Linked DNA regions of Aquabacterium sp. OR-4. The protein of the gene in region 2 interacts with the protein of the main gene of each other region in a pairwise test. Links are inferred from orthologs where the notes say so. Each region holds a gene or a part of one and is shown on either strand. Other genes may lie near its edges.

The links.
Region 1: the proteins of N4G63_RS06150 (region 2) and hypB interact in binary tests that used the Escherichia coli proteins (3 or more experiments, as listed by UniProt). The link is inferred for Aquabacterium sp. OR-4 from one-to-one orthologs.

The regions. Positions count from the first base shown.
Region 1 is NZ_JAOCQD020000001.1:63,453-66,637, reverse strand. The notes cover bases 280-3,154. They hold hypB (hydrogenase nickel incorporation protein HypB), read left to right. Parts: upstream 280-1,126; coding sequence 1,127-2,182; downstream 2,183-3,154. Other genes in these bases: N4G63_RS00250 (Kae1-like domain-containing protein), read left to right, coding at 2,227-3,154; N4G63_RS00260 (hydrogenase maturation nickel metallochaperone HypA/HybF), read left to right, coding at 731-1,123; N4G63_RS00265 (hypothetical protein), read left to right, coding at 280-738. In the rest of the region: more of N4G63_RS00265, read left to right, coding at 1-279; more of N4G63_RS00250, read left to right, coding at 3,155-3,185. UniProt on the Escherichia coli protein: Involved in the maturation of [NiFe] hydrogenases. Required for nickel insertion into the metal center of the hydrogenase. Exhibits a low intrinsic GTPase activity, which is essential for nickel insertion.
Region 2 is NZ_JAOCQD020000001.1:1,442,502-1,445,580, reverse strand. Bases 1-2,769 are described here. They hold N4G63_RS06150 (FKBP-type peptidyl-prolyl cis-trans isomerase), read right to left. Parts: upstream 1,762-2,769; coding sequence 1,240-1,761; downstream 1-1,239. Other genes in these bases: N4G63_RS06145 (JmjC domain-containing protein), read left to right, coding at 1,817-2,769; dut (dUTP diphosphatase), read left to right, coding at 568-1,017; N4G63_RS06160 (patatin-like phospholipase domain-containing protein), read left to right, coding at 74-541; coaBC (bifunctional phosphopantothenoylcysteine decarboxylase/phosphopantothenate--cysteine ligase CoaBC), read left to right, coding at 1-71. In the rest of the region: more of N4G63_RS06145, read left to right, coding at 2,770-2,965; N4G63_RS06140 (hypothetical protein), read left to right, coding at 3,044-3,079. UniProt on the Escherichia coli protein: Folding helper with both chaperone and peptidyl-prolyl cis-trans isomerase (PPIase) activities. Chaperone activity prevents aggregation of unfolded or partially folded proteins and promotes their correct folding.

The DNA.
Region 1 (3,185 bases), 1.4 Mb from region 2 along the record:
CCGCTGGCCTGGCCGGCGCGCTGGGCGCAGCGCCAGCACACGCCACTGGCCCGCCTGCTGGCTGCGCAGCAGGCCGCCACCCAGGCCCTGGCCACCCCGCCGCGGCCCTGGCAGCCGCTGGCCGCGGCCGAAGGCGCCGCGGCCGCGGTGGGCGCGGCGCTGGCCGGCTGGCCGGCCGCGGGCGGCCCTGCTGCGGCGGGCGCGTCTGCCGAGGCTGGCGCATCTGGCGCGGTGGACGCCGCGGGCGCCGACCCCGGCGCCGAGGCCCTGCCCGACACCGGCCCCTGGAGCCGCCACCACGACAGGCTGGCGCCGGCGGCCCACAATGCCTGGATGCGCCTGGTGAGCCGACTCGTCGACCTGCTGCAACTGGCCAGCCCGGCCGGCGCGCCGCATGCGCCCGGCGGGGCCGACTGGCTGGCCGCCGGTGCCGCATCGCCGGCGCCCGGCGAGGGCCTGGCCTGGGTGGAGACGGCGCGCGGCCTGCTGGCCTACCGCGTGGCCCTGGCCGCCGACGACGGCAGCCCGGCCGGCCCGCGCCTGCAGGCCTTGCAGGTGCTGGCGCCCACCGACTGGAACTTCCATCCGCAGGGCGTGCTGGCCCGGGCGCTGCAGGCCCAGGCGGCGGGCGACGCGCCGGCCGCCACGCGCCTGGCCGTGGCCTTCGACCCCTGCGTGGCCTTCACCGTGGCCGCCGCCGCGCTGCCCGCCCACCCGCACGAGGCCCAGCATGCATGAGATGAGCCTGGCCGGCGGTGTGCTGAAGGTGGTGGAAGACGCCGCCGCGCGCGAGCACTTCGCGCGCGTCAAGCGGCTCACGCTGGCGGCGGGCGCGCTGTCGGGCGTGGAGGTGCGGGCGCTGCGTTTTGCGCTCGACGCCATCGCCCCGGGCACCTGCCTGGACGGCGCCGAGATCGAGATCCTCGAGCCGCCGGCCCAGGCCTGGTGCCTGCCCTGCGCGGCCAGCGTGCCCATCCGCTCGCGCCTGGACGCCTGCCCGCACTGCGGCAGCCACCAGATCCAGCCCACCAGCGGCACCGATCTCACGGTGCACGAGCTGATCGTGCACGACGAGCCACTTTCCACCGCAGCCCCAGCGCGGCTGCCACAGCAGGAGACCTGAAGCATGTGTGTCGTTTGCGGATGCGCCGCCACCGGCCAGGCCGGCCATGATCACGATCACGATCACGATCACGGTCATGGTCATGGTCACAGCCATGACCACCCCGCCGGCCACGCGGCCGCCCCGGCCCACGGCCCGGCGGTGGCCGCCAACGGCGATCTGCACTACGGCGCCGGCCAGGCCCGGGTGTCGGTGCCGGGCATGAGCCAGACCCGCGCGATCCAGCTCGAGACCCATGTGCTGGGCGAGAACAACCGCCTGGCGGCGCTCAACCGCGCGCACTTCGCCGGCCATGGCATCGCGGCCTACAACCTGGTGTCCAGCCCCGGCTCGGGCAAGACCACGCTGCTGTGCGCCACCATCCAGGCGCTGCAGCAGCGCGCACCGCAGCTGCCGGTGGCGGTGATCGAGGGCGACCAGCAGACCAGCCACGATGCCGACCGCATCCGCGCCACCGGCGCGCCGGCGATCCAGGTCAACACCGGCAAGGGCTGCCACCTCGACGCGCAGATGGTGGCCGAAGCCTTCGGGCGGCTGCCGCTGCATGACCACGCGCACGGTCACGCACACGGGCGCGCCCATGAACATGCGCACGACCACGGCCACGGCCACGCGCCGGCCATCCTGTTCATCGAGAACGTCGGCAACCTGGTGTGCCCCGCGATGTGGGATCTGGGCGAGCGCGCCAAGGTGGCCATCCTGTCGGTCACCGAGGGCGAGGACAAGCCGCTCAAGTACCCCGACATGTTTGCCGCCGCGCGCCTGATGGTGCTCAACAAGGTGGATCTGCTGCCGCACCTGGATTTCGATGTGGCGCGCTGCATCGCGTATGCCCGCCGCGTGAACCCCGGCATCGAGGTGCTGCTGGTCTCTGCCACGAGCGGTGCCGGCATGGACGCCTGGCTCGACTGGCTGCTCGACGCCGACGGCAGCGCCCCGTCCGCTGCACCGCCGACCGATGCCGACACCAAGGCCGGCACCGAGGCCGCACTGCGCCAGCGCATCGCCGAGCTGGAAGCCCGGCTGGCCACGCTGGACGCTGCGGGCAGCGCGCGCTGAAGCGCGCGCCCCTGCCGCCACCTCGCCGCCGCAACGCCGCCACCATGACCGCGCCGCTCACCCAGACCACGCTGCCCGCGCCCACCCCGGCACGGGTGCTGGCCTGCGGCGCCTTTCTCAAGAACACCGCCTGCCTGATCGAGCCCGACGGCAACGGCGGCACGCGGGTGTGGTGGTCGCCGCTGCACGACGACCTGGGCACGCCCGCGGCCTGTGCGGCGCTGCAGGCCTCGGTGGCCGCGCTGGTGGCGGCCGCCGGTGGCCCCATCGCCGCCGTGGCCCACGACCTGCACCCCGATTTCCACAGCACCCAGGTGGCGGCCGCCTGGGCCCAGCGCCTGGGCGTGCCGGCGCTGGCGGTGCAGCACCACCATGCCCACATCGCCGTGGTGCAGGCCGAGCTGGGCCTGGGCGATCACACGCCGCTGATCGGCCTGGCCCTCGATGGCGTGGGCCATGGCAGCGATGGCACGGCCTGGGGCGGTGAGCTGCTGCGCGTGCAGCACGGCCGCATGTGGCGCCTGGCCCACCTGCCGCTGCTGCCGCTGCCCGGCGGTGATGCCGCGGCGCGCGAGCCCTGGCGCCTGGCCGCCGCGGTGTGGCACCGCGCCGGCCGCGCGGCCGAGATCGTGCCGCGCCTGGGCGCCGCGGTGGGCGAGGCCGCCGCCCGCGGCGTGGCCCAGCTGCTGGCGCGTGACCTGCGCTGCCCGCGCAGCAGCGGTGCCGGCCGCTGGTTCGACGCCGCGGCCGGCGTGCTGGGCCTGAGCCTGCACCAGGCCCACGAGGCCGAGGCCGCCATCGCGCTGGAGCAGGCCGCCACGGCCTGGCTGCAGGGGCATGCCGACCCGGTGCTGCCGGCGCCTTCGCTCGACCTGTGGCCGCTGCTGATCGCGCTGCTCGACGAGGCCGACGCCGGCCGCGGCGCCGCGCGCTTTCACCTGGCCCTGGCCGAGGGCCTGGTGCAGGCCGCGGCCCAGGCTGCCGCCCAGGCATCGTTGCCAGG
Region 2 (3,079 bases):
AGCTGAGCCTGGCCCGCGCGCTGGTGCACGAGATCGCCCATCGGCTCGGGTGCGCACCGGGGAGCCCGTGAGTGTGAATGCACTGCACTGGCCGGGCCTGGACTGGCTGGCCCTGGCGGGCGGTGGCAACCGCTGCGGGTGGCAGGCCGGCGCCCTGGACGATTTAGCGAGGTTCGGCGCACGCTTGCCGCAGGGCCTGAGCGGTACCCGTGCCGGCGCCGCCATTGGCGCCGCCGTTTTTGCCTGCGCGGCGGCGGTCAGGCCAATGGCCATGGATGGTGGCGACACCGACAACGCGCCCGTGCCCGTGCCCGATGCCGCGCGCCAGCCAGCGACCCAGGCTCTGGTGATGCCGACGCGTCATGACCCCGGGCGACCGCCGCTGTTTCGTGAGCTTGGCCGAACCTGCTGGCAGCCCAGCCAGCCCGTGCCTGTTTCAACCTGGGATTGCCGCCGGGGCACGCCCGTGAAGGCCGCTTGGGAGCTGGGCCGCAGCGATGCCGCGGCCTTGCTGTCACGGGGCTGCGTGACGCTCAGCTGACAAGTCCCCACCTCGACTGACCCATGATGAACTGCATCGATCTCAAGATCCTCGACCCCCGCATGGCCGAGCACCTGCCCGCCTACGCCACGCCGGGCAGCGCCGGCCTCGATCTGCGCGCCTGCATCGCCGCGCCGCTCAGCCTGGCCCCGGGCCAGTGCGAGCTGATTCCCACTGGCATCGCCATCCACATTGGCGATCCCGGTCTGGCGGCCATGATCCTGCCGCGCTCGGGCCTGGGCCACAAGAACGGCATCGTGCTGGGCAATCTGGTGGGCCTGATCGACAGCGACTACCAGGGCCCGCTGATGGTGAGCTGCTGGAACCGCGGCAACGCGGCCTTCACGCTCGAACCGATGGCGCGCCTCGCGCAGCTGGTGATCGTTCCGGTGGTGCAGGCCACGTTCAGGCGGGTGGATGACTTCACCGCCTCGCAGCGTGGCGAAGGCGGCTTCGGCTCGACCGGCAGGGCCTGAACCGGGGGTGACCCTGCGTACCCGCAGGGCCTGGTGCGCCATGCCAGCGGGCCGAGCGCCGGGCAGCTCCCAAGCCGGTCCGCACCCGCCCGGCGGGTGGCCCTGCGTACCCGCAGGGGCGGGTGCGCCATGCCAGCGGGCCGAGCGCCGGGCCGCTCCCAAGCCGGCCCGCACCCGCCCGGCGGGTGGCCCTGCGTACCCGCAGGGCCGGGTGCGCCATGACTAATGCAGATGGGGCGGCGTCTGCGCCGTGGGCACCACGCTCAGCAAGCTCTCTGCCACCGAGCCGGCTTCGGCTTCGGCATCGGTGGCTTCGCGCACGGCAAGCACCTTGACGTGCAGGTTCAGCGACACGCCAGCCAGCGGGTGGTTGCCATCCAGCACCACATGCGAGGTGTAGATCTCGGTCACGGTGTAGATCAGCTCGGGCGGCATGCCCACGGTGGCGGCGCCTTCGGGCAGGCCATCGAACTGCATTCCTTCTTCCACGCCCTCGGGAAACACCGCGCGGTCTTCAAAACACACCAGCTGCGCGTCATAGTCGCCGAAGGCGTGTTCGGGCTCGAGGTGCAGGTCGGTCTCGAAACCGGCTTCCTGGCCGGCCAGGGTTTCTTCCAGCTTGGGCAGCAGGTCGTCGCCGCCGTAGAAGAACTCCATCGGTTCGAGCAATTCATCGATGGCCTGTCCCTGGGCATCGGCCAGGGTCCATGTCAGGCTCACCACACAAGGGGCTTGGATCAACATCCAGGCATGATCGCACAAGCCGCATGACGCCCGGCCGCGGTGACAATGCCGCGCCATGGATGTGAACCAACCCACGGCGCTGCTGGGCGGCCTGTCGCCCGAGCGCTTCATGCGCCGCCATTGGCAAAAGAAACCGCTGCTGGTGCGCCAGGCCTGGCCCGGCGTGCAGCCGCCGTTGAGCCGCTCGGCGCTGTTTGATCTGGCCGGGCAGGAGGGCGTTGAAAGCCGCCTGCTGACGCAGCTGGATGCGCGCGGCAAGCCGGGCTGGCAGTTGCGGCACGGCCCGTTCACGCGGCGCCAGATCCCGCCCGTCGGCAAGCCGGGCTGGACCCTGCTGCTGCAGGGCCTGGATCTGCACCTGGACGCGGCGCACCGCATGCTGGCGCCGTTTCGCTTCGTGCCCGACGCGCGGCTCGATGACCTGATGATCTCCTACGCCAGCGATGGCGGCGGCGTCGGCGCGCACCTCGATTCGTACGACGTGTTCCTGCTGCAGGTGCACGGCCGCCGGCGCTGGCGCTTCGGCCCGGTGAAGGACCGCAGCCTGGTGCCCGGCTTGCCGGTGCGCATCCTGGCCAACTTCGAGCCCACCGAAGAACATGTGCTCGAGCCCGGTGACATGCTCTACCTGCCGCCGCTGTGGGGTCACGATGGCGTGGCCGAAGGCGAGTGCATGACCTGCTCGGTGGGCTTTCGCGCCGCCACCGCCACCACGCTGGCGCAAGACCTGCTGCAACGCCTGGCCGATGACCTCGAGCCGCCACCGCCGGGCGTGCGCGAGGCCATCTACCGCGATCCCGGCCATGGCGCCACCACCACGCCCGGGCGCCTGCCCACTACGCTGCGCGAGTTTGCGATCGCCTCGCTCGAGCGTGCGCTGGCCGACCCGCAGGCCCTTGACCGGGTGCTGGGTGCCGCCGTGACCGACCCCAAGCCGCAGGTCTGGTTCGAGGCTGGCGTGGCGGTGGGCGAGGGCGCCGGCGTGCGCCTGGATCGCCGCACGCGCATGGCCTACGACGAGCACCACGTGTTCATCAATGGCGAAGCCTTTGAAGCCAGCGGCCGCGACGCCAGGCTGATGCGCCAGCTGGCCGATGCCCGTGAGCTGGCACCGGCCGAGGTGGCGCGGCTGGGCGAGGGCGCGCGCGGCCTGCTCGACGACTGGGCCGAGGCCGGCTGGCTGCATCAGCAGCTGGCTGGTTGATTCATCGGCTGACATACCGTAGCCATGAATCCCCCAGAGCCACCATCCGGCCCGCCGGGCGATCCACTGGCGGCGCCCTTGGCCGATACCGTGCTGACCGGGCGCGCAGCGTGG